DNA from 4 places in the Halomonas sp. XH26 genome. Region 4 is predicted to be linked to each of the others. Evidence: predicted binding sites of a transcription regulator. Region 4 holds the regulator's gene; each other region holds the start of a gene.
The links. The regulator PhoB, encoded in region 4, activates phosphate uptake and scavenging genes when phosphate is short. The targets are predictions, from matches to a motif close to TGTCATANNNNTGTCANA.
Positions count from the first base shown of each region.

Region 1: ppk1 (polyphosphate kinase 1) is a predicted target of PhoB. The motif match lies at 2,106-2,123, and genes of this name have one in related genera.
Region 2: J4377_RS03845 (esterase-like activity of phytase family protein) is a predicted target of PhoB. The motif match lies at 2,387-2,404, and genes of this name have one in related genera.
Region 3: J4377_RS16710 (heavy metal response regulator transcription factor) is a predicted target of PhoB. The motif match lies at 2,870-2,887, and genes of this name have one in related genera.

Region 1 is NZ_CP071889.1:3,248,750-3,256,757, reverse strand. Features, by position in the region: gene ppk1 (polyphosphate kinase 1) at 1-2,020, opposite strand, end outside; gene hemB (porphobilinogen synthase) at 2,146-3,153, opposite strand; gene elbB (isoprenoid biosynthesis glyoxalase ElbB) at 3,362-4,021, shown strand; gene tatC (twin-arginine translocase subunit TatC) at 4,148-4,930, opposite strand; gene tatB (Sec-independent protein translocase protein TatB) at 4,927-5,478, opposite strand; gene tatA (Sec-independent protein translocase subunit TatA) at 5,482-5,766, opposite strand; gene J4377_RS14920 (phosphoribosyl-ATP diphosphatase) at 5,790-6,146, opposite strand; gene ubiB (ubiquinone biosynthesis regulatory protein kinase UbiB) at 6,243-7,865, opposite strand; gene J4377_RS14910 (SCP2 domain-containing protein) at 7,865-8,008, opposite strand, start outside.
Region 2 is NZ_CP071889.1:824,718-832,725, reverse strand. Features, by position in the region: gene J4377_RS03850 (ion transporter) at 1-649, shown strand, start outside; gene J4377_RS03845 (esterase-like activity of phytase family protein) at 725-2,149, opposite strand; gene J4377_RS03840 (5'-nucleotidase, lipoprotein e(P4) family) at 2,516-3,292, opposite strand; gene J4377_RS03835 (L-threonylcarbamoyladenylate synthase) at 3,565-4,188, opposite strand; gene J4377_RS03830 (PHP domain-containing protein) at 4,252-5,199, opposite strand; gene J4377_RS03825 (YciI family protein) at 5,364-5,663, shown strand; gene mnmC (bifunctional tRNA (5-methylaminomethyl-2-thiouridine)(34)-methyltransferase MnmD/FAD-dependent 5-carboxymethylaminomethyl-2-thiouridine(34) oxidoreductase MnmC) at 5,835-7,847, shown strand; gene J4377_RS03815 (YheU family protein) at 7,841-8,008, opposite strand, start outside.
Region 3 is NZ_CP071889.1:3,638,447-3,646,454, reverse strand. Features, by position in the region: gene J4377_RS16720 (linear amide C-N hydrolase) at 1-542, opposite strand, end outside; gene J4377_RS16715 (heavy metal sensor histidine kinase) at 727-2,100, opposite strand; gene J4377_RS16710 (heavy metal response regulator transcription factor) at 2,100-2,771, opposite strand; gene J4377_RS16705 (heme-binding protein) at 2,907-3,398, shown strand; gene uraH (hydroxyisourate hydrolase) at 3,446-3,856, shown strand; gene J4377_RS16695 (hypothetical protein) at 3,959-4,135, shown strand; gene J4377_RS16690 (sugar ABC transporter substrate-binding protein) at 4,468-5,406, shown strand; gene J4377_RS16685 (ABC transporter permease) at 5,564-6,574, shown strand; gene J4377_RS16680 (ABC transporter permease) at 6,591-7,550, shown strand; gene J4377_RS16675 (sugar ABC transporter ATP-binding protein) at 7,547-8,008, shown strand, end outside.
Region 4 is NZ_CP071889.1:4,027,221-4,035,228, reverse strand. Features, by position in the region: gene J4377_RS18440 (HU family DNA-binding protein) at 1-233, opposite strand, end outside; gene J4377_RS18435 (NAD(P)/FAD-dependent oxidoreductase) at 338-1,528, opposite strand; gene J4377_RS18430 (chorismate lyase) at 1,616-2,197, shown strand; gene ubiA (4-hydroxybenzoate octaprenyltransferase) at 2,232-3,122, shown strand; gene phoB (phosphate regulon transcriptional regulator PhoB) at 3,245-3,934, shown strand; gene phoR (phosphate regulon sensor histidine kinase PhoR) at 3,937-5,253, shown strand; gene J4377_RS18410 (hypothetical protein) at 5,535-5,837, shown strand; gene J4377_RS18405 (hypothetical protein) at 6,233-6,559, shown strand; gene J4377_RS18400 (copper chaperone PCu(A)C) at 6,658-7,137, opposite strand; gene cysZ (sulfate transporter CysZ) at 7,263-7,997, opposite strand.

The DNA.
Region 1 (8,008 bases), 780 kb from region 4:
CGCGATGGAACATATTGCGTGACATAAAATCAGCGCTTGAGCACCATGTTTCTGGTTTGCCGTCATTGTGAAAATGGAAAACGCGGGTATGTTCTAAAAAACGCCCAATAATCGACCGGACACGGATATTTTCTGAAACACCCTCGATACCGGGTTTCAAACAGCACATGCCGCGAATGATCAGGTCGCACTCTACGCCTGCTTGCGAGGCGCGATAAAGCGCTTTGATAAGCTTGGGCTCTGTTAGCGAATTGCACTTAATAATGATGTGCCCGCGCTTACCTCTAAGCGCCACCTGAGCTTCACGGTCAATCATTTCGACTAAGCGCTCGTGAAGCGTAAAGGGGGCGTGGAGCAACGTGTCGATCTTGCGCGCGCGGCCCATGCCAGAAAGCTGCTGGAACACCTTGTGCACGTCCGCGCATAGTGCTGTATTGGCAGTTAGCAGGCTGTAATCGGTATATAGTTTCGCTGTTTTAGAGTGGTAGTTGCCGGTGCCTAAATGTGCGTAGTGGCGCAGCTCGCCCTTCTCACGTCGCACGATATGTAGCATTTTGGCATGGGTTTTATAGGCCATGATGCCGTAAATCACGATGGCGCCGGCTTCTTGCAGGCGTGATGCTAACTGAAGATTGTCGGCCTCATCGAAACGCGCCCGCAGCTCGATAACAACGGTGACTTCTTTGCCTTGGCTGGCGGCATCGACCAGAGCACTCACTATCGTTGAATCTGCGCCCGTGCGGTACAGAGTCTGCTTGATTGCCAGTACGTCCGGATCGCGTGCGGCCTCGCGTAGTAGGTCTTCAATAGGTGAAAAAGACTGGAATGGGTGATGAAGCAGGATATCGCTTTTGGCAATAGCGCTAAATAGGCTGCCACCCTTTAATGCTTTTGGCACGCTAGGCGAATAGGGGCGATAGAGCAGTTCCGGTCGGTCAACATCACCGAGTACAGCCATCATGCGGGTCAAATTTACCGGCCCTTGAACACGGTATAAGTCGCTGCTTTCTAGCTCAAACTGGCGCAGCAAGAAACTGATCAAGTCATCTGGACAATTATCAGCGACTTCAAGGCGAACACCACTGCCATAACGGCGGGCTAATAGCTCGCCACGTAGCGCTGAGGCCAAGTCTGAGACCTCTTCTGGGTCGACGGTCATATCGGCATTGCGAGTCAGCCGGAACTGATAACAACCGCGCACACGCATACCGGGGAAGAGTTCCTCTGCATGAGCGTGAATCATCGATGACAAGAAAATATACTCAGAGAAACCTTCTGCACACAGAGCTTTAGGCAGTGCCATCAAGCGAGGCAGTGAGCGAGGCGCTGGCAGTATTGCCATGCCACCAGCCCGACCAAAGGCGTCCTTTCCCTCTAGTTCAACAATGAAGTTGAGGCTTTTATTAACCAAACGCGGAAACGGGTGGGAAGGGTCTAAGCCAATGGGGCTGATGACCGGCATGATTTCGTTATCAAAAAAACCTTTAACCCACGCTTTTTGCTCGTCGGTCCACTGATCGCGACGACGAAAGCGTAGCCCCTGAGCTTCCAGCGCGGGCAGCAGTGTTTCGTTCAATATTTGATATTGGCGGGCAATTTGCTGATGCGCGATATCCGAGATTTCTGCCAGCACAGCCTTAGGTAAGCGGCCGTCGGCGGCGGTGGTATCGTCACCTAATGCCATTTGGTGTTTAAGCCCAGCAACTCTTATCTCAAAAAACTCATCCATGTTGGATGAAAATATCAGCAGAAACATCAGCCGGTTAAGTAGCGGATGTGCATCGTCTAGGGCTTGTTCAAGCACCCGGATATTGAATTGCAGATGAGAAAGCTCGCGATTGAAGTAAAGCTGCGGGTCGTCAAGATCCGCTTCCAAGTGAGCCTCTTTCGCGTGAACTCCGGTGGGGGTACGATTGATACGCAATGGCAAAGCCTCTCCCTCGCCACTTACCGTCTCGTTTGCAGCGTTCGTTGACTCGCTAGAAAATGCTGGCGTGGAATCTGCTGATTGATCGTCCATGGCTGCCCCCCGGTGGTGGTTCATACTCATCATAGCGTGATAACTACTGTTAATAGGAGTATGCCGGGAAAAGATGACAAACAAGTGTCACCGGTTTGTCATCTTTGAAGGTTTGACCCCTGAAATTAACGCTGTAACAAGCGTGCTGCTTCTAAGGCAAAATAGGTTAAAATCCCATCTGCACCTGCTCGCTTGAAGCACATCAGTGACTCAAGAATGACGGGTTCGGCCTCAAGCCAGCCGTTGTCGAAAGCGGCGCGATGCATGGCGTACTCACCGCTGACTTGATAAGCGAATGTCGGTACTTGGAGTTCGCTTTTTACACGACGTACGATATCCAAGTAAGGCATGCCAGGTTTTACCATTACCATATCAGCGCCTTCAGCGATATCCATAGCGACTTCATGCAGTGCTTCATCACTATTGGCGGGATCCATCTGATAGGTGCGTTTGTCCGCTTTGCCAAGATTGGCGGCAGAGCCGACTGCATCACGGAAAGGGCCGTAATATTTAGAGGCGTACTTAGCGCTATACGCCATAATACGCACATTATGCAGGTGTTCCTGCTCCAACACTTGGCGTATGGCGCCGATGCGGCCATCCATCATATCGGAAGGTGCCACGACATCGGCGCCTGCTTCGGCGTGGGAGAGTGCCTGTTTGAGTAGCGTATCCACTGTGCGGTCATTTTGCACATAGCCGTGCTCATCAAGAATGCCGTCCTGTCCGTGGCTAGTATAGGGGTCAAGGGCGACATCGGTAATAATGCCAAGCTCTGGTAGTGCTTCTTTTAGCGCCCGTACACTACGCTGAACCAGACCATTCGAGTTGTAAGCCTCTTCTGCTAACTCGCTTTTTTGCTCAGCGCTGACAACGGGGAAGAGAGCTAAGGCAGGAATACCCAGCGCGTAGGCCTCACGTGCCTGCTCAATCAGCAGGTCGATGGAAAGACGCTCAACACCGGGCATTGAGGCAATCGCTTCGCGCTGATTTTCGCCTTCCAGTACAAAAACCGGCAAAATCAAATCATTGGGTGTTAGCGTCGACTCCTGCATTAAGCGACGGGAGAAATCGTCGCGACGCATACGGCGAAGTCTGGTGGCAGGGAAGTGACGGGGAGCAGAGGTGTTCAACGGCTTTCTCCAAACAATCGCATAGTCAATCAAATAGTGGGTGCCCTAAAAGGCCTAACGTGAGTATATCAGTCCTGCACTGCAGCGAAAGCGGGCTTGTGATAGCTGGCTTGTAGTGGCTTTATAGACTGACTAAAGTGAGCCACTCAGCGACGCTAAGTGGCGACGATTTAACAGCGATAATAAGCGCTACGATAAGGAGATAAGCATGACCAAACAGGTAGCAATCGTATTAGCAGGCTGCGGCGTTTTTGATGGTTCTGAAATCTATGAAACAACGCTAACGCTGCTGCGCCTTGATCAGTTAGGGATTGGCTATCGCTGCTTTGCGCCGGATGTCGCTCAGCATCATGTGATTAACCACTTAACCCAAGAGCCTGTCGAGGGCGAACAGCGCAATGTACTGCAGGAGTCGGCGCGCCTTGCCCGTGGTGATATTAGCCCGATTACTGAGCTAGATGCAGATGACTTTGATGCGGTCATTGTTCCTGGTGGCTTTGGTGTCGCTAAAAACCTGTCTGATTTTGCCGACCAGGGCGATAGCATGCAGGTACTTGAGAGCGTGAAAGAGGCGCTGGTAGGCTTTAAAGAAGAGGCAAAACCCATTGGCCTGATGTGTATTGCTCCTGTTTTGGTCCCGCGCCTGCTTGGCGAAGGTGTGGCCGTGACGATTGGTCATGATCCGAGTGTTTCTGGCGCCATTAGTGCGATGGGTGGCCTGCATCGCAGCTGTGGCGTAGAAGACATTGTGGTAGATCATGAGCATCGGGTGGTAACGACGCCTGCTTACATGCTGGCGACCCGTATCAGTGAGGCCGCAACAGGTATCTTTAAGTTGGTAGACCGCATTGATGAAATGATGGGCTAATGCTTTCTAGGTAATCGGCTATTCGTATGAAGGGCAAAAAGCCTCTCGTATGAAGAGCAAAAAGCCTCTGTCATGTTCCCATGGCAGAGGCTTTTTTTGAGCAGTGTATCGCCTTTAATAGTGCTTTTAGGTCTCTTGTTCCTCAGCGTCATCCGCCTTTGCCTTACGGCGTACCAACCGGCCAAACAATAGGCCCACCTCATAAAGTAGGTACATCGGTATCGCTAACAGGCTTTGAGAAATAATGTCGGGAGGAGTAAGCAGCATGCCCACCACAAAGCAGCCTAAAATAATGTAGGGGCGCTTTTTAGAAAGGCTCTCGACTGTGGTCGCGCCAGACAGTATTAGCAGAAATGTTGCGATGGGGATTTCAAACGCAACACCAAAGGCGAAAAATAGCTTAAGTACAAAGTTCAAATACTGATTAATATCGGTCATTACCGCCACGTTTTCCGGCCCGGTCTGGGTGAAAAACTCAAAGAGCAGCGGAAAAACCACGTAATAAGCGAAGGCCGCCCCAGCGTAAAATAGCGCTATGCTAGAGACCAGAATGGGTATCGCCAGCGCTTTTTCGTTATCGTAAAGCCCAGGTGCTACAAATGCCCATGCTTGGTGCAGTACGAAGGGGATAGCGATAAAGACGGCGACTACCAGGGTTAGTTTGAAGGGCGCCAAGAAGGGCGAGGCTACCTCGGTGGCTATCATCTGTGAGCCTTCTGGCAACAGTGCCATTAATGGCTCAGCCACAAAGCTGTAGATGTCATTAGCAAAGGCATAAAGGCCAAGAAATACGACTAATATAACCACGACCGCTTTCATAAGCCGCGAGCGTAGTTCAATCAGGTGCTCAATAAGAGGCGCTTGGCCTTGGTCTTTACGTGGCTCCTGGGAGTCGCCAGACATGCTCATTGGTGATTACTATCCTTTGTAAGATCCGCCTTTGTAAGATCCGCCTTTTTAGCATCGGCATTTCCCACATCCGCCTGCTTGACGTTAGCCTTGCTAGACTCATTTTTGCCGCTAGGATTTACCGCGCGCAGTTCATCGGTAGCACGTTGATGAGGCGTTGAGGAAGAGGCTGCTGGCGTGTCTTCGCGTACTGTTTGCAGTGCATCATCTAGTCGAGCACTCGCGTTGGCAACCCGCTGCTCGGTCTCGTTTTGGGACGCTTGTGTCGAAGTGCTGGAAGAAGAGGGGGCGTCGGCAATGCTCTCAACATCCTGCTTGGCTTTTTTGAGACTGTCATCGAGCTTTTTCTGTTGCTCGTTGAGCTTTTGACGCAACTCCTCTGCTTCCAACTGAGCGCTGATCTCGCGCTGCATACCGGATACCGTACGCTTGATTTTGCCAATCCACATGCCTGCTGTGCGAGCGGCTCTAGGCAGGCGCTCTGGGCCAAGCACCAGAAGCCCGACGATACCAATCAGCATCAGTTCAAGAAAGCCGATATCCAGCATGGGTTATTTGCGCTCTTCGTTACGTTCTGTGGGGCGTTCTTCGGCGGCACGCTTCTCTTCTGCTTGAACATCATAGGTGTTACCAGCCTCTTCGTGGCTTACCTTCGCCTGAGATTGGTCAGCATCTTTTTTGTCGCCGTCTTTCTCTTCTTCGTTAATGGCCTTCTTAAAGCCTTTGACTGCACCGCCTAAGTCGGTGCCCACATTACGCAGTTTCTTGGTGCCGAAAATTAGGATGATAATGCCCAGAACAATCAGCAACTGCCAAATACTGATACCACCTAACATATGCATTTCCTCATCAGTGCAGGTTAACGTTGTGTGCGGGACGCTTTTTCGTCATGACCAGAAATACCAAACCGCCGTGCTAGCTCATCTAAAACGCGCTGATGATCCAGTTCAAGGTGCGACAGCATCACCAAACTATGAAACCACAGGTCGGCGGTTTCAGCGATCACAGCTTGATGCGCCTGCTCGCCGCCGTGCTCGGCATCTTTAGCAGCCAAAATTGTTTCGGTCGCCTCTTCGCCGACTTTTTCGAGTATCTTGTTCAAACCCTTATGATGCAAGGAGGCAACATAAGAATCTTCTGCACAAGCATGTCGACGCTGCTTTAAGACCTCCGCGAGTGCATCTAGCACTTGCGTCGTCTGGGTAGAATCAGTCATAGGCATCCTTTTATCAATCATCACAGCGCTTTCGCCAAAGATCAGTGCTTTCGCCAAGGGCGACACTGAGGCGCTTTATCTTACTGCCAGAATGTTTCATTGCCATAGCAGCAGCAACAAACCTACTCCCGCAGCTGCTAAAACAGGCCACTCTTGAGCCGATGCCCAGCTGCTCAGCGGCTGCCAAGCCAGGGCAATAGCAAGCAAAATAAGTCCGATACGCAGTCGGTAATGACGTTTATGCTGGCGCGTCAGTTGCTGCTGAACGGTACTAATGGAGTTCACTTGCTGATGACGCTGGCGGTGTTCATGCTCCATTCGGCTCAGCGCTTGATGCGCTAGCACGGGTAGCTCAGGCAACTGATGAGAAAGCTCCGGCGCTTGGCGTTTGAGCGACTCCCAAAGGCCGCCGATACCAGCGCGCTGTTTCATCCACTTTTCTAGATATGGTTTCGCAGTGCTCCACAGATCTAGTTCAGGGTAAAGCTGACGACCCAGCCCTTCGATGTTAAGCAGCGTTTTTTGCAACAATACTAACTGTGGCTGTACTTCCATATTAAAGCGTCGTGCTGTTTGAAACAGTCCTAACAGCACCTGCCCAAACGAAATATCTTTTAGCGGCTTTTCAAGAATGGGCTCGCATACGGTACGAATAGCGGCTGCAAACTCGTTAGCGCGCGTGTTTTCGCCCACCCAGCCGGACTCAATATGTAACGCCGCTACTTCGTAATAATCTTGATGGAAAAAGGCCAGTAGGTTGCGCGCTAGGTAGTCTTGATCTTCTCGGGTAAGGCTCCCCACGATGCCGCAGTCGATGGCGATATACTGTGGATCTTCAGGATCATCGCAGTTAACAAAGATATTGCCGGGGTGCATATCGGCATGGAAGAAGTTATCTCGGAAGACCTGGGTGAAGAAGATTTCTACGCCGCGTTCAGCCAGCTTCTTAAGGTTGGTTCCACGCGCAATAAGGGTATCTAAATCAGCCACTGGTACGCCGCGAATGCGCTCCTGGACCATGACATGGCGGCGGGTGTATGACCAATAGATTGTCGGCACAAACAGCAGCGGTGAGTCTTTGAAGTTACGCTTAAGTTGCGATGTGTTTGCCGCTTCTTTATAGAGATCAAGTTCGTCAAATAAGGTGGCTTCGTAATCACGAATCACTTCTACAGGGCGTAAGCGTTTTGCGTCAGGCACTTTACCCAGCAACTTAGCGATTTGATACATCAGCGCCATATCCTGACGCATAATGCGGTCGATGCCGGGGCGAATAATTTTGACGACGACATCTTCACCGCTATGCAGCGTTGCCGCATGCACCTGGGCAATCGATGCTGACGCCAAAGGCACTCGGTCAAAGGCGGCAAATGCCTCTACGAGCGACATTTCAAGCTCTTTTTCGACCCGTGCAGCGGCTAGTTCGCCGGGGAAGGGCGGCACTTGGTCTTGCAGCCGTTTTAATTCATCGGCGATGTCTTCGGGCAATAGGTCTCGACGGGTCGAGAGCATTTGGCCAAATTTAATAAAAATCGGCCCCAGCGCTTCCAGGGCCAGGCGCAGTCGCTCGCCGCGACTGCGCTGCCCTACAGGAAACAGTTTTAGAGGCGAAAGAGCCATTAAGGCACGTAGCCAGAACGGGAGCCGCTCAACGGGTATCAACGTATCTAAGCGATGGCGAGCCACTATCCAAGAGATTTTCAATAACCGCAGGCTCATCAGTGCGGCTCCTTGAGGTGTGGCTGCTTGTTTGGCGACTGACTGGCCGTCAACTGTGTCAAGCGCTTATGCAGGCGATTGAGTTTGGCTTCCAGGCGGTCGGTCGCGATCTCTAGTTCGGTCAAATGATCTCGGAGTACATC
Region 2 (8,008 bases), 910 kb from region 4:
CCTCAAAAGCTTCTACGGCATTGTCGATGTGATCGCGATTATCCCAGCTTGGTTAGTACTGTTGATGCCTGGTGCGCACGGACTCGTCATCGTAAGGATACTGCGGGTGCTACGCATCTTCCGAATTCTGAGGTTGATGGAGTTTATCGGCGAGGGGCGTTTACTGCTCGATGCGCTTAAACGCAGCCTTCGTCAAATCCTGCTGTTTTTTAGCAGCATCATGATGGTCGTCATACTGTTTGCTGCGCTGATGTACACCATCGAGTCGCCAGAAGCCGGCTTTACCAGTATTCCTATGTCGATGTATTGGGCGATCGTGAGTATGACCACGGTGGGCTACGGCGATATTGTCCCAGCCACGTCGTTAGGCAAAGCGATCACGATGATCCTGATGCTGTTGGGGTATTCGATTATCGCTGTGCCTACCGGGGTATTTTCCGCCCAGGTTATCCGCTCTATTCGCGAAGACCGTTATTCAGAAGAAGCCTGCCCCGGCTGTGGCCATGACCGCCACGAAAAGCGCGCTCGTTACTGCCTGCGCTGTGGCACCTGGCTGGATGAAGACAGCGAAGACCCGCGTAAGAAAGAAGCAAACAAAAAAGATAGCCACGAGGGAGACGAAGACACAAACACGCCCCAGGACAGCTAAACAAAATAGCCAAACCTAGGGCGCGCAGCATTCATTTAGAAGGGAGTTGCGTGGTTAGCTAGGCCGCTACGTTGATCAATCGGTGCTCAGGTCGGCCTCGATAATAAACAGGCGGCCGCCATCCACAGTGTTGGCGTCCAGCATTTTCTGCTCGAGTTGACCCTCAGTGGACCAGGTGGCGAAGTCATCGTCGTTTAGTACCCCCAAGCGTTGGTCATCAATCACCCATAGACCTTCCATTTTATCGTGGGGATAGTTGACTTCCGCCACCATATCCACCACCAGAGACTTGCTCACTGGCTCAATTCCAGCGCTGGCCAGAGCGCTCCAGCCCTGCTCTAGAACCACTTCTTCCAAGGTTTTGCCTGCCAAGGTTAGACCCAGTTCGGCATCCTGTTTCAGGTCGCCGTTGGCTGAGACCGTTTCAAGATTGGTGCCTGAGGCAAGGTCAATGCGATAAACCTGCTTCTGAGCATCGGGTGTCGCTGCCTCAGTGCCATCAGGACCACCGTTCAGAAAACGGCCATCTCGTTCAAGCACCAAAAACTCAGTGGCGCTCAGGGCAACAAGCTCTGAGTTGGAATTCTGGTTTTGCTCTTGGCGGTAGAGATACTGTCCAGTCTCGCCCGAGCCCAGGTCCACTGTGACGATGCGGGTGATATCCAGGTCTTTCACCGTGCTGCCCGGGTTGTACAGAGTGGACTGCATAATACCTACCAGCGTTTCCTCATCCGGCGTGATAGCCAGCCCTTCCATACCTCGGTTGGCACGCCGGTTGGCAAACTCTGCCGGCAGGTTCATCTCGACCCGGTCGTCGTAGGCAAAGGGGTTGATACGGCCGATTTCACGACCTTCAGCATCGAAGTGGACCATGTGCGGGCCATACTCATCGCTAACCCAGAAGGTGCCGTCCGAGAGTGCCACCAGCCCCTCGCCATCCAGACCATAATCATCCAAGCGGATCGGATTAGTAACTTCATTATAGGGCTGGCTATCGTCCACCAAGATCGGTTGACCATTGGCATGGTAAGGAGTTTCACCCGTTCCGCCGAGTGCCAAACTGTTAGGCAGGCCACTGATCTCGGTTCCATCGGGGCGCTTGAGCAGAATGGTAGTAACCTGTTCGATCACACCGTTCGCTTGAACCTCAAACAAGCCGATACGGGGCGTATAGTCCGGTGTCGGAAATATTTTTCCCTTGCCATAGTCACCAACAAAATTGGCATTGGGGCCGCGGTCAGTCAATGCATAGAAGCGCGTTGAATCCGTGGGATGAGCCGTCATTGCCGACCCAAAGCCACCATTACGGATCTCAAAAGCCTGCTGAGATTTGCCATCTAGTAGATCATCCCGTAATACGCTGTGGGGAAGAAACACACCAGCGGCGGGGAAGTTGTCGAACACGGAGGCATTGGTATCATCAGCGTTAGCGTTATCACCGCAGCCCACCAGCAGAGAGGACGTCAGTAAGGATGCCATAAAAAGCTTATGACGGTTCATTGGTTGGTTTCCTTATTGAATACAGGTTGACGCCCGTTGGCGTCTCAGCCGCCTCCACAGGCACAATTTCCACCGTGACCCAGGGCAAGGCAAGTTAAGAAAAGTCTAGTGGCAGGAATATCCAATGGGGGTGGAGCCGTCACGGTTGTCTTAATGAAACGCGCTCACTCCGACAAGGTTCGATTTGTTATGGCATATCGCTATGTTCACGGCCACCAAGATAATTTAGTGACAACCAATGACAGGTGAATGACATGTTAGTGACTAGCGGCACGGGGACAACTTGCGGGGCTAATAAGGAAAACGCCCTGGCTATTAACCAGGGCGTCTCCTATATAGTAACGGCACGATGGAAGTGGTTACATTTTATTCGCTTTCAAACGGAGCTTCCCACGCGTTAAGCTCCGCGTCGCTCCAGCTTCCGTAACTGGCATTGGGGAAAACAATCCAGTCTTGACCAAAACGCTCAGCGTGGTCGTTAACCAGGTCGCGCTGCTCTTCAAGGCTTGCGCCGACAAAATCACCCGAGAAGTCATGCAGCGTATCGCCCAACTGCATCACTAATGTATGACTGTCTTCGACGATAGCGCGGCGCTCGGTCTTCGGTGGGCCAAGTAGCATGACGCGTTCGTCAGATACCTGGGGAAGCTCTAATGCTTCCATAGTGGCCAGCGTGTCCGCTTTATTTTCTTGGTAGCGATCCGACACATAGTAGATCGACACACCTTGCTCATCGGCAAATTCGAGAAAGTCTTTTGCCCCTGGGATCAAACGTGGCTCGCCCTCGCGCTCCCAATGCAACCAAGTATCCCAAGTAGTGAAGTCGTGGCAGGCCTGCATATCGCGCACTAGCAAAGCGCTGTTATCGATGAGCGTCTCATCCACATCGGTAATGATGGCCAAATCGGCACCCTCACCATGCGCCTCAATCTGTTTTTCCAAGCGATAGGTCGCCAGTTCAAAGCCTTGGCGCTGTAAAGCAGTTATTTCTGCGGATTGCTGTTGGTAACGAAGCCCCATGGCGTACTCAACTTGATCACAAGCGCTAGCGTCGTCGGCTACTGCGTTCCCTGATAAAGGAAGTAGCGCCAAGCTTGCAAATGCGGTTGCAGTAGCAGCGTTGCGGTATCGAGATATCATCATTAAGCAATCTCCTGTCAGTGATGGTTATTAGGTTAAGAGGGGAATCCCACACCATCCATCATTATTAATTATCAATAGTAAGCATAATCATCATAATTTATTTTTATTGATCATTCAAATAAGAAAGATAGCGCGCTAAATGAATAAGTTGATACGCATATCATGTTTAATGATTTTTGTGGATTTTGGGTGATGGAGAGACAGGCGGGACGACAGCAACCCCCTCGAGACTTTTCACCAAGGGGGTTACCAATACCAACTAGAGAATGGTGTTAACTCGTAAACGGCGTAATATCGCCGCGGCCTTCCCGCACAATTTTGGGCGGCAGCTCGCGTAGGTCAATCACACTCGTGGGGTCAAGATGGCAGGCACCGCCGTCGATAATGGCATCAAGGTGTGCCCCGAAGCGGTCGCGAATCTCCTCAGGATCGCTCATTGGCAGGGTCTCTCCTACCGGAATTAACGTGACGCTCATCAACGGCTCACCTAACGCATCAAGCAGCGCGTGGGTAATGTGGTGATCAGGCACACGCACGCCAATGGAGCGGCGCTTCGGATGCAGCAACAGGCGCGGCACCTCTGTGGTAGCATCCAAAATAAAGGTGTATGGGCCAGGGGTATGAGCCTTCAGCAGCCGAAACACTGCGTTATCCACTTTCGCGTAAGTGCCAATCTCGGAAAGATCCGAACACATCAGCGTGAAATTGTGTTTATCGTCTAACGAGCGCAGCCATTTGATCTTCTCAATGGCTTTCTTTTCACCTAAGTGACAACCCAGTGCATAGCCCGAGTCCGTCGGATACGCGACCACACCACCTTTGCGGATAATATCTATCGCTTGATCAATCAAGCGTTTCTGCGGGTTTTCGGGGTGAATCTGAAAATATTGACTCATCGCTTGCTCCTGCCCTTGGGCATATCGTTGTCCATTTAGTTTCTAGGTTAGCCGATATGCGGTTTAAGACCCAGGACCTAACATACCACTGGGCGCATCGCGCAAATGAACTAAGCGCGGATGCTGCCAAATCGGCGGCGCAGCAGTGCGCGGTATTAAGCTCATACTACCGGGGGCAGCGTGGCTGCCAGGAAAATGAAAATCGCTGCCCATGGAGGCATATAAATCACGTTCCACTAATTGCCGAGCGAGGTCGCGAGTGCTGTCTGGATTCTGCTGACCACTCACCAGCTCAACGCTCTGCCCACCGGCGGCTTGAAAGGTATCCATCAGCAAACCTCGCTTGCGCCGGGTAAGCCCATAGCGCAGCGGGTGCGCCAGCACTGCCACACCACCTGAGGCCACCACCCAGGCTACTGCATCACTGATTTCCGGCCAATGAGCTTTTACATCGCCTTTTTTACCACTGCCTAAATAGCGCTTAAACGCGCCTGCCCAGTCATCAACCACTCCTTCAGCGACCAGCGCGCGGGCAAAGTCAGGCCTGCCTAAGGGGCGGTCGCTGCCTGCCTGGGCGCGTGCCTTTTCGAGCGCATCAGGTAAGCCCATTTTTTCCAACCGCTCGGCGATCACTTCAGCACGTTTGATCCGTGCTTCGCGCTGCAGTGCAAGCCCTTCGACCAGAGGCCCTTGCAAGCCGCCGGGCATAAGCGCCACTACATGGATATTAATTCCCTGCCAGCGCGTGGATAACTCACAGCCAGGCACCAGGCAAAGCCCAGCTTGCTGAGCCGCGATGCCCGCTTCTTCAATACCTTCCATGGTGTCGTGGTCTGTCAGCGACATGTGGGTAAGACCACGTGCAGCGCACAGTTTTACCAACTCGGTAGGGGTCAGCGCGCCATCTGACGCGGTAGAGTGCATGTGTAAATCCACCGTATAACGCTGGTCGGCATCAAACACGCTGGGCAGATGGTTTACAGGAAGATAGTTCGCAGGAAGTAGGGGCATAAGCATGACGCCGTGTGGCGAGTTTGTCAGAATAGGGTGGTGTGAATAAAACAGGCACCCTGTTTTCCCTTAACGGTATACAGGCGCTCACCATGGTGCGCGCTTACAGGGGCGCGGTCAATTCAGTACGGAACAACCGCCCTAGCATTCAAGGAGTTATCCCCATGCTTTACGCTATTATCAGTGAAGATGTATCCAACAGCTTGGAGCGCCGTCTAGCGGCACGCCCGGATCACCTTGGTCGCCTGGAAAAGCTGCGTGATGAAGGCCGTTTGGTTCTGGCTGGCCCCCACCCCGCTATTGATACCGATAACCCAGGCGATGCAGGCTTTAGCGGCAGCTTAGTCGTTGCCGAATTTGACAGCCTTGAGGACGCGCAAGCCTGGGCTGACGCCGACCCGTACATCATTGCTGGTGTCTATGCCAAGGTAATTGTTAAGCCATTTAAAAAAGTAATGCCTTGACCGATAGAGGCGAGTGTGAAGAGTCCGCCTTCTTTTTCACAGAGCCTGTGGAAAACTCTGTGAAAACTCGGCGGACGCTTTCCCCAAAGCTAGAGCTGATGCCCTTATCAACAAGTTGATCAATTTTTAACCTATCTTTAACACAAACTTCATCAGTACGGGGATACCCGCGTGACTCAACGCTCTACTGCCCTGCCCCCGCTCGCGGCGTTAACGGCTCCTTTACTCACTTGGAACGAGGCATCCCCCCATTCAGAGGCCTTCGACGATGTGTATTTTTCCAGGGAAGATGGCCGGGCTGAAACCGAGCACGTTTTTCTGGGGACGAATCACCTTCCTAAGCGCTTTGCGGACTGGCGACACAGCCGCGCTTTTGTGATTGGCGAAACAGGCTTTGGCACCGGGCTTAATATGCTGTGCGCGTGGGACTGTTTTGAACAACACGCACCGAGTACTGCACGTCTTCATCTGTTATCCACCGAGAAATTTCCGCTTGACCGAGTATCTCTTGAGCGCGCGCTAAGCGCCTGGCCTTCATTAGCACACTATGCACAAGTGCTATGCGCCCAATGGCCTGAAGCCGTCAGCGGCATTCACCGCCTTCATCTCAACGAGCGAGTGACTCTCGATCTGCACTTTGGCGACACCACCGAACGACTGAACCTACTCGACGGTCAAGTCGATGCATGGTTCCTAGATGGCTTTGCTCCTGCTAAAAACCCCGAAATGTGGCAGCCTGAGCTGTTCGAAGCCATGGCAGCACGCTCTCGCCCTGGGGCAACATTTGCCACGTTTACCTGTGCCGGCGTCGTTAAACGAGGGTTAAAAGCAGCAGGGTTTAACTGGCAGAAGGTGCCTGGGTTTGGGCGCAAGCGGGAAATGTTAGCAGGCTATATCGACGCACCGCCCAAAGACAATCGCCGCCAGTCAACACCATGGTTCACGCCGCCTGCGGCAAGGCCAGCTAACCATGTGGCCGTCATTGGAGCAGGCATGGCCGGTTGCAGCGTGGCCGCAGCGTTAGCCAAGCGTGGGGTTCAGGTAACGGTCATTGAACGCGATACCCCTGGTGCCGGTGGCTCCGGTAATCGTCAGGGAGCGCTGTATGTAAAATTAGCTGCGGAAACGAACAACCAGAGCCGGTTCTATTTATCAGGCCTTCTCTACAGCCAGCGCTGGCTTAGCCAGCGGGCTTCAGCAACACCACGGGAAGCGCCGCTGTGGCAACCATGTGGCGTGGTACAACTGGCGTTAAGCGACAAGGAGGCCGTTCGCCAACAGCGCTTTATGGCACGCCACCCGCTGCCAGAAGCGGTGGTGTCCGCTCAAACCGAGACGCTTGGCGAGCTGGTGGGTGTTCCGATCACAGCGAGTCACGGACTGTTTTATCCCCAGGCAGGCTGGGTGCGCCCCAAATTACTCTGCGAACAGCTACTACAGCACGCGAATATCACCTTGCACCAGGGGGAAGTAACAACCCTTCAGCCCGACGGTAAAGCTTGGCAGATCGTGTTGGCCAACGGAGAAACGCTGACCGCTGATCACGCTGTGGTAGCCAATGCGTCTCTGGCTAACCGCTTTGAACAAACTGCAGCGCTACCGCTACAGCAGGTTCGCGGCCAGGTGAGTGAAGTGAAGCTGCCCGAGGGAGTTCAAGGCCCGCAACGTGTGGTATGCGCTGGTGGCTATGTGTCGCCGCCAGTGGAGGGCGTACTGACGTTTGGAGCCAGCTTTGTGCCTAATAACGCCACGAACGACGTTACGACAGCAGACCATCAGCGCAATATTGATGAACTACGCCAAACACTGCCTGAATGGGTCGCCACCCTTGAAACGGCGGGCGTAACGCTAAGCCCCGACACGCTAGCAGGTCGTGCTGCGGTAAGGGCAGCCAGCCCTGACAAAAGCCCCTACGCGGGGCCTGTGCCCAATGCCGACGCATGGCAGCAGGATTACGCGGTGCTGCAAAAAGATGCTTCGAACGTGCCAGATACCCTAGGAGAGCACCATTCAGGGCTGTGGATATCTAGCGCGCACGGCTCTAGGGGCCTTTCCAGCGCTCCGCTCTGCGCCGAAATCATTGCCTCGCGAATGTGTGATGAGCCGATGCCGCTAGAGCTATCGTTAGTGGATCACTTGCACCCTGGGCGACGGATTATCAGTGCGCTAGTACGCGCTCAGTAATCGCCCTCTTCCTCATCATCGGCAAGATCTCGCCCAAAGGAGCGCCATTGGGCGAGAGTCATCACCTCGGTCATTTCTAACTCAAGATCGTGAGCAATAATCAGCTCGTGACGCTCAAGCTGCTGTTTAAGCTCGACTACCCAGCCGCTCATACCTGCGCC
Region 3 (8,008 bases), 390 kb from region 4:
TCATGCAGGGTGTAATGGAACGGTGTTTTTAGTAACCCATGGGGTAGTAATGAAGTGACTAATACAGGTTGTTCTTCTAATGCCTGTTTGACTTCGTCGACTGTATCAAACTGAGAAAGCGTCCAGGCGCCTAAGTCGATAGCGGCTAGCACTGCTTGTGTGTTGTCGACCATATCTACGGGACCTTCGGTACTCGCGAATGCCAGCACGCTGAATGTTAGGCCTTTGTCATTAAGCCCTTCCGCTACTTTTACGTCTCCTGAGACTGGGTCAGGTACGCTAATCGCTACAAATGCGTTTTGACCAGTAAAGTCTAGTGCATGATGTTTGTCAGCTTGCGAACCAAAGGTAGTGCCTTCAGGAAAGTAAGATACCTTGTAAGGTAACTCCATGGGCAACTCCATGGTGCGGCCCGCATAATAGTGATCATTTGCGTCGCTATAGAGAAGGGAAGTGCAAGCGGATACGGTGGGTGCTATGGCGATACTGGCAACGGCGATACATAGCGGCGCTAAACGAGGTTTAGAAAGGCGTAGCATCATATATTTCCTCACAAAATCATTAAGAATTAACATACGTTACAGTAAACTATAGCGTAATTTATTAAAAATTAACTTAAGAAAACGTTAGTTTTTGTGAGGCTGATAGTTGTTATTTGTTTTTTAGATAATGCTAGGTGATAACAAAAAATAAGTTAGTGTGTTAAGTAAGAGAGTCGTAACCGTATCAGTGCGTGTCGTTAATGCTGAGTAAGAGCGTAAAGGTAGTGCCTTTTTCGGCATCGCTTTCGACCCGCACGTCACCTTTATGCCACTGAGCAATTGAGCGAACAATGGCTAGGCCTAAGCCGCCTGAGCCTGCCACTCCGCTTCGCGCTGGATCGCAGCGATAGAACCGTTCAAACACTCTTGGCAGATCGTCTGGTGAGATGACAGGCCCATGATTATGAATGTGTAACTCAATTTGGTTTTCAACGTTTTTGGTATAAATGCGGATAGGTGTTCCTGAACGTCCATGGCGTAGGGCATTAGCGATTAGATTGGCTAATGCCGTGCGCAATAGATCGCAGTTGGCAAGTACGCTACCACTAGTGTGATTTATCAATGTGCGGTTGTCGTCTTCCGCCATGCCCTCGAAGTAATCACATAGCTGGGTGACTAGCTCCCTGATATCGACGCGCTCCTTGGGAATATCACTTGATGGGCTTTCAGTACGGGCTAGGAATAGCAGGCTGTCGATCATTCTTGATAGGCGCTCATACTCTTCGATATTCGATTCAAGTACCTGGCGATATTCCAAATTACTTCTTTCCCGGCGCAACGTATGTTGTGTTTGCCCTAATAAATTGGTTAAGGGGGTGCGCAACTCATGAGCCATGTCGGCTGAGTGGCGAGAGAGTTGGGAGAATCCTTCCTCTAATCGACCCAGCATACGGTTCAGGCCTTGGCTAAGACGGTTGATCTCTTCCGTTTCCCCAGCCACGTTCAAGCGTCGATCCAATTGGCGAATGTCAATGCGGTTGGTCTGCTCAGCCAGGCGGCGCAGCGGTTGAAGCCCCTGTCGGCTGACGCCCCAGCCAAGCAAAAAAGCCAGTAATGCTCCAGTCACTAATGCCACCCATAGTTTGAGCCGATAGGCAGCGAGCATCTGATTTCGCTCATTTAGCAGCTTGCCTGCGACCAGAGTTAATGGCTGGCCATCTTGTTCAAGAGTGTGCCACGCCAGTCTCGCCTGGATCGATTCAGGCATATCACTAAAGCGAACGGATGGCGTCATTGGCAGTTCTGGCACGGGCGCATTGCTGGGATTAACCTCAATGAGAACTTTTCCTTCACTATCAAGTACCCACAGCAGGCTGTCGCGATTGCCTAGCATGTTGGCATAGAGCTGAGGGCGCTGGTGAAGCATCGCGATGCTTTCGCTATCGTCAAGCAGCGCCTCCATACGTTCCAGGCGTCCATGCAGCATTTGGTCATCACGCCATGCTATTTCACGGGTTAACGAATGGTAGAGATAGGTGCCGATACTTCCCAGCAGTAGTGTGCTGACAAGGGCAAAAAGTAACGATAGGCGCGTTGCTAGAGAGTTTAATGCTGGCATTAGGAACGATCCTCAAGCACATAGCCCATGCCACGCTCGGTGTGGATTAGTTTAGTGGGAAAGGGGTCGTCGACTTTAGCGCGAAGTCGCCGTACAGCTACTTCAACGACGTTGGTGTCGCTGTCAAAGTTCATCTGCCAAACCCGAGAAGCAATATAGGTACGTGATAGCACTTCGCCTTCCCGGTCGAGAAACAGCTCTAAAAGCGCAAATTCTTTGTTGGTGAGTGCAAGTCGTTCGCCTTGGCGGGTGACTCGGCGGCGCAAAACATCCATTGCTAAATCGGCTACGCGAAAATGCTCTCTCTCGCGAGGCGGGCTGCGGCGTAACAGCGTACGTACTCGGGCTAATAGTTCGACAAACGAGAAGGGCTTTACTAAGTAATCGTCTGCGCCCAGTTCCAGCCCCTTGACGCGATACTCTACGGCATCGCGCGCGGTCAGAAAAAGCACCGGTACTTGGCTTCGCTGGCGGACCATTTGTAGTAACTGCCAGCCGTCAAGGCCGGGCAGCATGACATCAAGAATGATCAAGTCGAATTCGTACTCTTCAATGTAGTGCTGTGCATCATATCCATCGCGAACTACCTCAACAGCATAGCCCGATTCACCAAGCCCTCTGCTCAGGTAATCAGCGGTTTTTTGCTCGTCTTCTACTATCAGGATACGCATACAGTCACCCCGCGAAATCGACACAGAGTAGCCGGATCGGACGCTTTTTCACATTACAAATCTGTAATGCTGCCGTCAGGTGTTTGACGAGGTCGAGCTGTCAGGATGATGCCATCACTTGATAAGGAGACTTTCATGACATCACGACGTGCTCGCCTGCCTCTGCTTGGCGCTGTCTTGTTGGCCGGTAGCGTACTTGCCGATACCGGGCCGCTCCAGCAGCAGACACTGTCGCTAGATCTGGCTAATCGCTTAGTGAATGCCACCTTGGAAGCGTGTCATGCCGATGGCCGCACTGCGGTGGTCGCTGCAGTAGATCGTGGTGGCAATCTGGTTGCTTTGCAACGCGATGACAACATCGGCCCCCACAACACGTTGGCCGCCCAACGCAAAGCATTTACATCATTGTCGACGGGCAGTACTAGTCGCGCGTTATCTGAACATGCTCGCCAAGACCCTGAGTCGGCAAACCTAAACACGTTGGATGAATTGCTGCTGTTGGGGGGAGGTGTGCCGCTCCGAATCGAAGGTGAACTGATTGGTGCCCTTGGTGTTGCTGGGGCGGGTGGTTCTGCTATTGACGAAGGCTGTGCCCTAACGGCTATCGACAGCGTGATACCCCAGTAAATCCCACAAACACCGCTTTACTCCTATCACACTAAAAGGATGTTGTTATGAAACTATTGTCTGCTTTTTTTGCTGGTATTGCTCTTAGCAGTGTTGCTGCCACAGCACTGGCGGCTGATAACCCGCTGAGTGTTCATGTCCTCAATATTCAGAACGGCCAGCCATCTCCTGGCGTTGATGTGGAACTTGAGCGTCATACCGATACGGGCTGGGAATTGATGGCAACGGCAACTACCGACGATGCAGGCCGTGTATCAGCCCTTTACCCCACTGATGAAGCGTTCTTGCCAGGCACTTACCGTGTCACGTTTGAAACCGGTGAATGGTTTGAAGCGCATGACACCGCTACGTTTTTCCCCAATGTGCCAGTACCTTTCGTAGTGGAAGAGGCCGATCAGCACTACCACATACCGCTACTGCTTAGCCCCTACGGCTACTCAACGTACCGTGGGAATTAAGGTCACTGAGCAATCATTGATGAGTTGTTCTAGTTATTAACCGCTCTATTTATTAATAACTCAATTTATTAGTTAACCAATTAAAACGAGTGAGAATGAATAATGAAAGTAATTAATATCGTCGCTGCCATCGCTCTTGCACTGGTTTCTGGTGTTGCATTAGCGGAGCGCGGTTCGGGTGAAGATAATCAAATCGCTTACCCAGAATCAACGTCCCAGCAGCACAGCGGTGCTATTGGGCACAATGCCTTGGCTGATCTGCCTGACCGAAATCGTTAAGCCGCTATGGCGTGGTTTTATTAAACGTTTAGAGTAGGTGTATGCCCAGCGGCCTCTGTGATAGAGGCCGTTGTCGTTCTGTTCAGTAATCTTTCTCCTTTCCTTCCTTTCCTTCCTTTCCTTCCTTTCCTTCCTTTTCTTTCTGCTAAGACCTTGCTGATGAATGACCTGCATATCGTCGTGTTCAAGTAACAAAACAAAATAACCAGTTTGGTCATTTCTATACTTCGGTCACGTTGTGCTGGAACAAAGCTCAGCAGTAAGCTCCAAACCCAGGCTTGCATAGCCTGCAGGCTAAAAAACAATTACTAAAAAACGTCAGGAGTAACGCAATGTTCAAGAAAACCGCTATTGCCGTGTCGGTCATTATGATGTCGATCACGACGGCTCAAGCCGAAACTACCTACCGCATTGGCATTACCCAAAACAACGTCGGTGTCGATAGTTACCAAACAACCTATGAAAGCGCCTTTGAAGCCGCTGCAGAGCGCGCTGGCAACGTAGATATTGTCGTGCTGGATGCCGGTGGCGATGTCGCACGTCAGATTGGCCAGATGCAGGATCTTATTCAGCAGCGTGTTGATGCCATCATTATTTGGCCAACCAACGGCCAAGCGGTCATTCCTGCGATTCGCCAAGCGCATAACGCCGGCATTCCGGTGGTGGTTACTAACTCTAAAATTGCTGAAGCGGGTCTTGAGTTCATCGCTGCCTTTTCTGGGCCGGACAATGTTCAGCAGGGTATTTCATCTGCCGAGATGATGTGTGATGCCTTAGGCGGTGAAGGTCAAATCGTGCAGATTTCTGGTCAGCCGGGCTATACCACCGCGATGGAGCGTGCCGGTGGTTTTGAGGAGCGTCTTGCAGAAGCTTGTCCAGGCGTTGAGCTAATGGAAACTCAGCCGGGTAACTGGAACCGTGAGCGAGCCCAGCGGGTGATGGAAGACTTCCTGACCAAATATGACCGTATTGATGGTGTTTATTCCGGCGATGACAACATGGGCGTCGGCGCTTTAAATGCTGCCAATGGCGCTGGACGTGCTGATGAGATTATTTTCATTGGTGCTACTAACTTCGCTGTCGGCTACGACGCTATTGAGCGGGGTGAATACTACGGTTCCATCTATCAGTCACCTGTTGATGATGCGGAGGCTGCCCTAAAAACGGCTCTGGATGTATTGGCTGGCGAAGATATCCCGAAAATGAATTTCTTCGAAACGCCAAAAATCACTGCTGAAAACCTTGAAGAGTTCGACCGCCCGGTTTTCTAAAGGTAGAGCGAACGGTTTGGTGCCGCAGGTGTTGCCCACTAACACTGACACGGCGTGACCCTAAAGGCAGGTTTTCTGCGTCGGAGGCATGGTTAGCGTGAGAACAAACGTCGTGCTAATCGGTGTCTTCCGGGGTGATTTTATATAGGTGAATAGCATGGCTTCCGCAGAGCAATCAAAACCTAGGTTGCTGACGGGAAAGCTCAGCAAGGCTGGTATGCTGAGTTTTCTATCGGCACAAGGAATACTCATTTTTTTCCTGCTCAGTATGTTTGTTTTTTCGTTCTTTTCTGAGCAGTTCCTCTCTCAGTCCAACATCATGACCGTGGTACGTCAGGCGTCAATCATTGGCATCATCGCCGTCGGTGTCACCGTGGTGATTATCGGTGGCAACTTGGATCTTTCCGTTGGCTCGATGCTGTCATTTTCCACTGTTCTGGTGGTTGACCTACACGACAAGATTGGCCCCACCAACGCTATTTTGTTGATGTTCGTGCTGACCTTGATGATCGGTGCTGTGAACGGGTTTTTGATTGGTTTTCTGCGTCTCAATTCACTGATTGTGACCCTGGCGATGTTGTCGGCTATTCAAGGCTTCGTGCTGATTTACAGCGGCGGTCAGAACGTTGATATCGCCGATCAGCAAGGCACCTGGTTTGCCTTCTTTGGACGCGGCTATGTCGGTGGTATTGCGGTTCCCATTCTGATGTTTGGGCTACTGGCCATCGTAATGCAGGTAGTGATGTCCTACACCGGGTACGGTCGGCGCATCTTTGCGGTCGGTGGCAACCCGATGGCGGCGGTTTATTCCGGTATTCGTAAAAACTGGTGTGTGTTCAGCACCTATCTAATTTCAGCTTTTTGTGTGGCCTGTGCCGCCCTGGTACTTGGCTCACGGGTAATGGGCTCGCAAAACAACGTAGGCCAGGGCTACGAGCTGCTGGTACTGGCCGGCATCATTCTTGGCGGAACCAGTTTGCTCGGCGGTGCGGGCAGTATTTGGAAAACCGTGATTGGCGTGTTGATCCTGGGCTTTATCCAGAATGGCCTGCTGCTGATGGGCTACCCCTATTACATCCAGTGGATTGTGACCTGGGTGATTATCATCCTAGCCGTATGGCTGGATCTCGCTAACAAGCGTAAGCGCTTGTTCACGACCCACTCATAGCACGGAGGAAAACAGTATGTCGTTTATTAAAGGATTCTTCCGTGGCAGGACGAGTATCCAGCCTATCTGGGTGTTTGTTATCGCGCTCTTTATTTTCTTCAGCTTTATGTCGGAGTACTTCCTGTCGTTTGGCAACATCACCAATATTCTGGTGCAGACCTCAACGATTGGCCTAGTTGCGCTAGGCATGACCTTCGTGATGATCAACGGCAACATCGATCTGTCGGTGGGAGCAATATTGGGGCTTGCTGCATCGTTAGCGGTGGGTTTGCAGGAAGTGAGCATGACACTGGCGATTCTAGCGGCCTTGGGTTCAGGAATTCTGCTGGGCGCCCTGAATGGTTTTGTGGTGTGGAAAACCGGTGTCAACGCTTTCATCGTCACGCTAGGTGCCATGCTTGGTGTGCGTGGCCTGATCTTTCTGTACACCGATGAGCAGTCCTTCTTTGCCATGAACTTTGCGTTTGCAGACTTTGGTACCAGCACGATTGGGCCGTTTCCTGTCTTGGCGATTATTTTCCTAGCCTGCGCGTTAATTATGCACTTGGTGCTGACCCGTACCGGCCATGGCCGCAATACTTTTGCCGTTGGCGGCAACCCAGAAGCCTCCATCGATGCGGGCATCCGCCTGGGACGCCACATGATGATCAATTTTATTATTGTGGGCTTCTTTGCTGCCTTGGCAGGTGTATTGCTGGCCAGCCAGATGGGCGCAGCAACGCCAAACCTGGGGCGTGACTATGAGCTTTGGGTGATTACCGCGGTTGTGCTGGGCGGCACCAAGCTGACCGGTGGCTACGGCAGCATAGTAGGAACCCTGGGCGGCGTACTGGCGATTGGTATTCTGCGTAATGGCATGAACCTGATGCAGGTGCCTGCCTTCTACGTGCTGGTGATCCTCGGTGCGATCCTTATTTCAGTACTGATCATTGATAAGAAACTTAATGCGCCCTCGGCCAAGGAGGTGCGGATATGAATGCTCCCAACCAATCACGCCAGCCGATCGATGCTGCGCCAATACTTGAGCTTAAAGGCATCACCAAGCGCTTTCCTGGTGTTGTGGCACTCAACAATGTTGATTTCGATGTCCGTCCCGGCGAGGTACACGCCTTGCTTGGGGAGAATGGCGCGGGTAAATCAACCTTGATGAAGGTGCTGGCCGGTAAGCATCAAGCCAATGAAGGCAAGATTACTCTTGGTGGTGAGGAGATGGCCTTTGAAAACCCTAAGCATGCTAAGCGTGCAGGGGTCGTTCTGATCCATCAGGAGCAGTCGCTGGTACCGGAAATGACGGTGGCCGAAAACATCTTTCTGGGCAGCCTGCCAAGAAAGCCGTTCAACCGTGTTGACTGGCGTAAGCTGCGCGAGGATACCAATAAGATTCTTGAGACGCTCAAGTGCGGTTTTCAGCACGATGACTTGGTTGGGTCGCTA
Region 4 (8,008 bases):
GCAACGTTTTTACTGGCGGGAATCTGTAAAGGCGCGCCAGTTTGCGGGTTTTTACCAGTACGTGCGGCACGCTGGCGCACGGTAAACGTTCCAAAGCCAATCAGAGCGACATCTTCGCCTTTGGCAACGCTGTTAGTGATTTCGTCCAAGATAACGTTCAGGACTTGGCCAGCTTTGTCTTTGGATAGATCAGCGCTTTCAGCAATTGCGGCGGCGAGTTCAGGTTTGCGCATAAAGGTATCTCCCTATGTGAAAATCAAGCGTAAGTTCATCTGTGTTGTTAGAAGCACTGCCCAGCTGGTTAACTTTTTTAGCCTAGTCGCTAAGGCGGCGAAAATCAGCCTAGCAGCGCAGGTGCTACTCTGGAAAGCTCCACTTTCCTTCTCACGCAGCTGCCTGTCAACGCAAATCCAATCAAACGACCGTCTTTATTTTCAGCAATCGCTGTCATTTCACCGCCTTCTCCCTCAATTCTCCACCGTGCTGGTGTGGTTACCGGTGGGTAGGCAACCACGGGTAGTAATGGCGTTTTCACAATGACGGGCCACGCCCCAAAGCTGACGCTGGTTGGTTTTCCGGCGAGGGTCGACGCCAGTGCTTTTACGCTCGCCTGCAGGGGCTGCACGTACATAGCGTTAACTCCCTCAACGCAAGCCACATCGCCCAACGCAAATATGTTCGGTCGAGAGGTGCGTAACTGGCGGTCAACCACAATACCGCGAGGGCTAACCGCCAGCCCGGCTGCTTCGGCAAGTTGAGTGCGCGGAACTAAGCCAGTGGCGAGTAACGCGATGTCGGCAGCATAAAGGTCGCCATTATCAAGACGAAGTGATAGAGCGTCATCTACGTTAAGTGCCAGTGTTGTCAGGTTATGTCCTAAGGAAAGTTGGATGCCTGCCTCTTGGAAAGCATCAGCCAGTGCCTGGCCGAGCGGTTCGGGGAGCAGACGTTGCAGCGGTGTACTTTCTGGCGCAATGAGAGTGACTTGGTGGCCGCCAGCATGGAGATCATTGGCGAACTCGCAGCCCACCAGCCCAGCACCGACAACTGCGACACGTTTAGTAGGCGTTGCTCCTAATGCGGCATAAAAGCGGCGATACTCGTCTAAGTCGTTAATGGTGAAGCATCGTTTGGCGACACTTTCGGGCACGCTGAACGGCCTATGGGGAGCCGCTCCAGTGGCTAACACCAGATCGTCGTAGTGGAGCTGTTGGCCATTACTGAGCTCTACGCGTTGGTTATCCACATGCAGATGTGCGACCTGGGTGTGGGTAATTAACTCAGCGTCCAGTTCTTCTGCGACGCTGCTGGCGTCACGTTGGGCGAGTTGGTCTGGCGTTAAGCGTTTCGCAAAGCCTGTAGAAAGCAGCGGTTTACTGTAATCATCGCCACTATCGGCACTAATAAGGGTAATGGCACGTGTATCACCCTGTCGGCGTAGGGCGCGCGCAAGGCCAATCCCCGCCATACCGGTGCCAATAATAATCAGTGTCGAATGGGAATATAGCGATATCTCGTATGAAGGCATGCAGTCACCAAAAGTCGGCAGAACAAAAGCCTGTGAGGTCACCATGTTACACTAGCTTTCTGTGTATTGACCGCCTTGGAGACTTTGGTGATCGCCCCTACTGTTCGGCAAGCTTCCCTATTTCCTCATCGACTATTTCCTCACTGGCTTCCTGTTGCTGCGGCTCGCCCTGCAATGAGCGCTTCGTGGTGGCAGTGGGTGGCATCGACGGACTCCTTAACGACGCGGTTAACCGTCGCAGGCGGCACAAACGCGTTTCGGGTGCAATTGTTACGTCAAACGATTGGCTTACCTCTGCGGGACGAAGCGCTAGCGCTGGGAATTGAACCGCGCCGCTATGCATGGCTGAGGGAAGTAGCGTTGTGTGTAGGTGATAAGCCCTGGGTAGTAGCACGCTCGGTAGCGCCACTTAGTCAATTACAAGGTAAGGGGTTAGAAGGGCTTGGCGAGCGTTCACTAGGCAGCTGGCTGTTTCAACAACCTGACTTGGTGCGCGGGCCACTCTACGCCACTCGCCATCAGCCACGCTTTGTCGCGGAACACTCTGCGTCGCTTTTAGATAGCGTATGGGGTCGGCGCTCAGTGTTTCAGCACAGTGGGCTGTCGCTGTTAGTGCAGGAATACTTTTTATCAACCATGGCAGATGATCTTGCCCTGTCTTCGCGCTAGGCTATCGCCAGCGTTTTCTTTTTGAGAGGTAAGCATGGACCGTTCTCTGTTGAGGCCAACGGGATGGGCTCGAGTGGCTGATTTTTTACATTTAATGCGGTTGGATCGCCCGATTGGTACTTGGCTATTGATGTGGCCCACCTTGTGGGCTTTGTGGATAGCGGCAGAGGGCGTGCCTGGACGGAATGTTCTGCTGATCTTTATTTCTGGCGTTTATGTTATGCGCGCTGCGGGCTGCGTGGTTAATGATTATGCTGATCGTCATTTCGATGGCCATGTAAAGCGCACTAAACATCGTCCGCTAGCCACTGGTCGTATCAGTGAAGCCGAGGCGCAGCTGCTGTTTATAGCGCTGGTAGCCACTGCTTTCATTTTAGTGCTATTGACCAATTGGTTTACGGTGCTGTTGTCGATAGGTGGTGTTGTATTAGCGTTCATTTACCCGTTTATGAAGCGCTACACCCATTTACCTCAGGTGGTGCTGGGGGCTGCATTCTCTTGGGCGATCCCCATGGCATTCGGTGCGGTATTGGGTCATGTACCGTTTGAAGCATGGCTATTGTTTAGCGCTAATGTGCTGTGGACCGTTGCCTACGATACTCAATACGCCATGGTTGACCGCGACGATGACCTAAAAATTGGTATCAAATCTACCGCTGTGCTGTTTGGTAGCGCTGATCGTCTGATAATTGGTGTGCTGCAAGTGGCGGCACTTGGACTACTTGCCTGGGTAGGATGGCGTGTTGGTTTAGGTGGCTTTTTCTGGCTTGGGCTAGCCGCTATGGCCGCCACGTTTGTCCACCAACAACGATTAATTGCTGGCCGTGAGCGCGACCGCTGCTTCCAGGCATTTCTTAATAATCATTGGTCAGGCTTGTTAATTTTTGCAGGTATTGCACTAAGTTGGTGGCCAATAACTGGCTAAATATCCTCTATGTCATAGAATTGTCATCAAGTCATGGTGTTATCGTCACTGACATGTCTTTGAACTGTTTTTTTGAACTATTTTTTTAAATTAGTTTTCATTGAACACCGTGAGGCCCTGGAATGACCGCCAAGACCGTTTTGATTGTCGATGATGAGGCGCCTATTCGCGAGATGATCGCAGTGGCGCTGGAAATGGCTGACTATCGCGTGCTTGAAGCGGATAACGCCCAGGATGCCCACGCGATGATGGTTGACCACCAGCCAGATCTGCTTTTGCTGGATTGGATGATGCCGGGCACCAGTGGTATTGAGCTTGCAAGGCGCTTAAAGCGTGAAGAAGCCACTGCCGAAGTGCCTATCATTATGCTGACCGCTAAAGGCGAAGAAGATAACAAGATTCAAGGACTTGAGGCCGGGGCGGATGACTATATCACCAAGCCTTTCTCTCCCCGCGAACTGGTGGCTCGCTTAAAAGCAGTATTGCGACGTACTACCCCCCGTGGTGTCGAAGATCCTATTGAAATTAATGGCTTGCTATTAGACCCAGTGAGCCATCGTGTGAGTGCTTACGGTAAGGCGTTAGAAATGGGGCCGACGGAGTACCGCCTGCTGCAGTTTTTCATGACGCACCAAGAGCGCGCCTATACACGTAGCCAACTGCTCGATCAAGTGTGGGGTGGTAACGTATACGTTGAAGAGCGGACGGTAGATGTTCACATCCGACGTCTACGTAAGGCCTTAGGGGAAGCTCACCAGAGTCTCATTCAAACGGTGAGAGGCACTGGGTACCGTTTTTCCGCGCGGGTGTAACGGTGCGCCTGTGGAGCCGAGAACTATGGCGGATTGCATGGTTAGCTGCCCTGGGGGCTTGTCTCGGATGGTTGCTAGGTATGCCAGGGCTTGGGGTTGCTGCAGGCCTTGCCGTTTGCTTGGTTTATCAACTGCGCCAACTGCGTGCACTCTTTAAGTGGTTAACGCTCCACCCTCATGATGAACCCCCTGCTGCAAGCGGTATGTGGGGCGAACTTTTTGATCGCTTGTATCGCTACCAAAAGAGCCAACGGATTACCCAGAATCGCTTACGTGCCACTCTTGCGCGTATTCAGGAATCATCCGAAGCGATGCGTGACAGTGTCGTTATGCTAGATCGACATGGTGACTTAGAATGGTGGAATAGTGCCGCGACCGAAATGCTGGGGTTACAAACGGCCCACGACCGTGGCCAGCATATTACCAACCTGCTTCGTGATCCTCGATTTATCAGCTACTTTAATGCGCGTAAATACGGTGAGCCGCTAACGTTAACGTCGCCCATCGATGAACGGCGTATCCTGCAATATCAAATTACACTCTATGGTGATGATGAACGCTTGGTAATGGCGCGAGACATTACCCGTTTGCATCGCCTAGAGCAGATGCGTCGTGATTTTGTCGCCAATGTTTCCCATGAGCTGCGCACGCCGCTAACAGTACTGACGGGTTATTTAGAAACTTACGGCGACTTGAAAGAGCAACTTCCACCACGTTTGGGCCGAGGTATTGCTCAAATGGAAGAGCAGACGAAGCGTATGCAAAACTTAGTCAATGATCTGCTACTGCTCTCTCGGTTAGAAATTGACCAAGGTGGCGAGGATCATCATGCGCTGGTGTTAGGGCCGATGCTCGACAGTATTCGCCGCGATGCGCTAGCGCTCTCTAATCAACAGCACAATGTCCAAGTCGTGCTTGAAAGTGATGCGCGGCTCATTGGCAGCGAGCAAGAACTGCATAGTGCGATTTCAAACCTAGTGTTTAACGCTGTGCGGTATACGCCAGAGGGTAGTCAGATAACACTTCGCTGGAAAACCATGCCGAATGGCAGTGCTTGTATTGAAGTCGACGACGACGGCGAAGGAATAGATCCTGTCCACATTCCGCGTTTAACCGAGCGTTTTTATCGTGTTGATAAAGGTCGCAGTACGGCTACCGGTGGAACGGGCCTTGGTCTAGCGATTGTGAAACATGTGCTGCTGAGACATGATGCACTGCTACAAATTGAATCCCACCCTGGCGAAGGGGCTCTCTTTCGCTGTGTTTTTCCGCCATCACGCGTTGTCGAAGACGAGTCCATACCGCGCAATGCTGTCTAGATGTTGTATAAGTGTGTCACGGTGTCATGTTAGTATGGTCAAATAATGCTCATGTGCCATTTGTAGCCACTTTTCCTGCCTAAGTTGAAAGATTCTAAACGTCTTATTTATTTCTTAAAATATATAAATTAATGTTTATTAACGTTTTTTTATTATTTTTTGCTTTTTGGCATGGCATCTGCAGTGTCTTAGATAAGAGAGAAAACCACAGGAACTGGTAAGCCGAAAGGCAGTCTTTCTTACCATTTAGCAGTATTGAACAGCGATCGAGGAGATGGAATATGATGTCCAAGGAATTACTCAAGAAAGCTGGTATTTTAAGTGTAGCGTTTGGTCTGGTTGCTAGCCCTGCGGTATTTGCTCAAGAGCCAGCGGATCCAGCAAACAATATTTCCCCAGATGAACAGCCTGTCGATTCTCAGCCTGGAAGCACAACAGATTCAAGTGATTATGACAGCCAAGATTTGACCCATGACGAAGGTGATAACGCCAGCGACATGCAGCCAAGCTCAACGAATCATGGTGATTCAGATGCTGGCTATGACAGCACAGATGAGTTGCCTGAAGAAAATAGCGGCATGTAACATTAACTTTGGTTACATATCTTTTCAAAAGGTATTATAACTCTTACGCTTATGGATGAGCTATTCAGAGGCAAGGATGTCAAATCGCATGGATGCTCCTAGATTCAAGGATTGAATCTTTCGACGGTCAACACGCTAGTTAGGGTTAATTCCAAGGTTGGAGCCCCTCAAACGGATAGGAAGCTAGCGTTACGTATCGCGATACTAAGAGTGCTCAAGACCCCACTTCGGTGGGGTCTAATTTTTTGTGTATAGTATAATCATTGTTACATTGCCCACTGTTTCTTGGTATTAGAAATGCAATTATTCAGATGACACGTTCAGCGACCGACAAAAAAAGGGTACCTTGTATCATTACATTGTCGGTTGCTCCATGTAGTAAGGAGTCTTTATTTATGTTGTTGAAATCATTTGTTAAAAATACTTCAGTTTTGGGCCTCTCGCTGGGCCTTATCGCAAGCCCAATGGTATTTGCGCAATCTTCCATTGAGTTGAACCAAGAGCGTGCTGATAACCAAGAAATTATTCAGCCTCAATCTCGTAACACATCGGGCCCTGCGACCTATTCAGCTAAGGATCTGATTAACGACAATGACAATACTCTGATATACACTCCCTCAAGCCGTTCCAGCACAACCGATGATGACTCTAAAGCTAAAGATAGAGCAGGGTATCACGCTGAAGAACTCAACCGTGAAGAGGGTAGCAGTACACGCTGGTAAAGAAGGCTGTGGTTAAAAGTGAGTGACAAATAAGTTTTTTAGTAAAAACCCCGCTTTGACGGGGTTTTTATGGTTAAGACGATTATCGATTGATCCCGTTAATGCTGATGATGGCGATCAGCCGCGTTGCTTCCTTCTTGGGCACTTTGAACCCAAACTTCTATTTCAATATCGTCTTGCTGGGCAAATTCGAGTGTGATTGGAAACCGGTCACCTTCTTCCAGTGGCTGGTGTAAGCCCATTAGCATTAAGTGATAACCGCCACCCGGGCGCATTGTCAGCGTTTCGTCTTTAGCGATTTCGATAGCACTGACGTGGCGCATTTTCATCATATCGCCTTCCATCTGCATATCATGTAGCTCAACACTTTCGCTCACAGGTGTCTGAGCGCTGACCAGTGTGACGGACTCTGTATGAGCCGTAATATCCAGATAAGCGGCACCATTTGCCACACCTGGGGGGGTTGGCGTGGCAAAAGGATGAGCGATCCTTAACTGGTCGGTTTGAACGTCGTGAGCCGACGCGAGAGAGATTGAGCCAGTGAGGAGAGCCGTCAACCAGAGTGCGCGGGTCAGCATGGTCGTATTCCTTTTAGGGGCCTTATCTTCTTAACAAGGCTTATGCTTAATCTTGAGAATAATAGTGCAGCCAAACAACCTTAAGGTAACAAATAGGTTGTGTCAGCGTTATAGCGATTAAGCCATCAGCGATGAGGCGTAATGTCGCGCGTGCCGCGGTAGTGGTCGTCCCACATTAATACGGCGCCTGCCACTGCACCGGGAATTAAGAACAGGTTGGCGAGAGGGATCCAGGTCACTAGCATAATCAACCCGCCGTAGGTGAGACTTGGCCACCACCGTTGCGATAGTCGTGTCCGCATATCGCGAAACGTTATCTTATTGTTATCCATAGGATAATCTAAATAAGTGATTGCCATGATCCACGCGGAAAAAAGGATCCACAAAACAGGAGCTATCAGGTTTAGGCCGGGTATCCAGCTAATAATAAACAGTATGACCATGCGTGGCAGGATATAGCCGAGTTTGACTAGCTCGCGACCCAAGGCATCGACAGCGGTTTTAGCGAGCCCACGGTCATCCAGGGGTTCACGCCCTGTCGCTTGACGTTCTACCTTCGCTGCTAAAAAACCATAGAAAGGTGCGGCGATTAAGTGGGTGACCAGGGTGAAGGTAAAAAAGATCACCAGCAGCAGGCTGATAAAAAACAGTGGCCAGATTAGCCATGAGAGCCACTCAAGCCAGCTTGGTACCATTGTCATAGCACTGTCTAGCCAACCAGAAAAGCGGTTGACCACGAAACTGAGCATGCTGGCATAAACAATTATATTGACCACGATGGGTAGGAAAATATAGCGCCGCAGACCTTTCTGGTATACCAAGCGAGTGCCTCGGCTCAGCGCTGTCATCGCATCCAACATGTTTGCTCCTT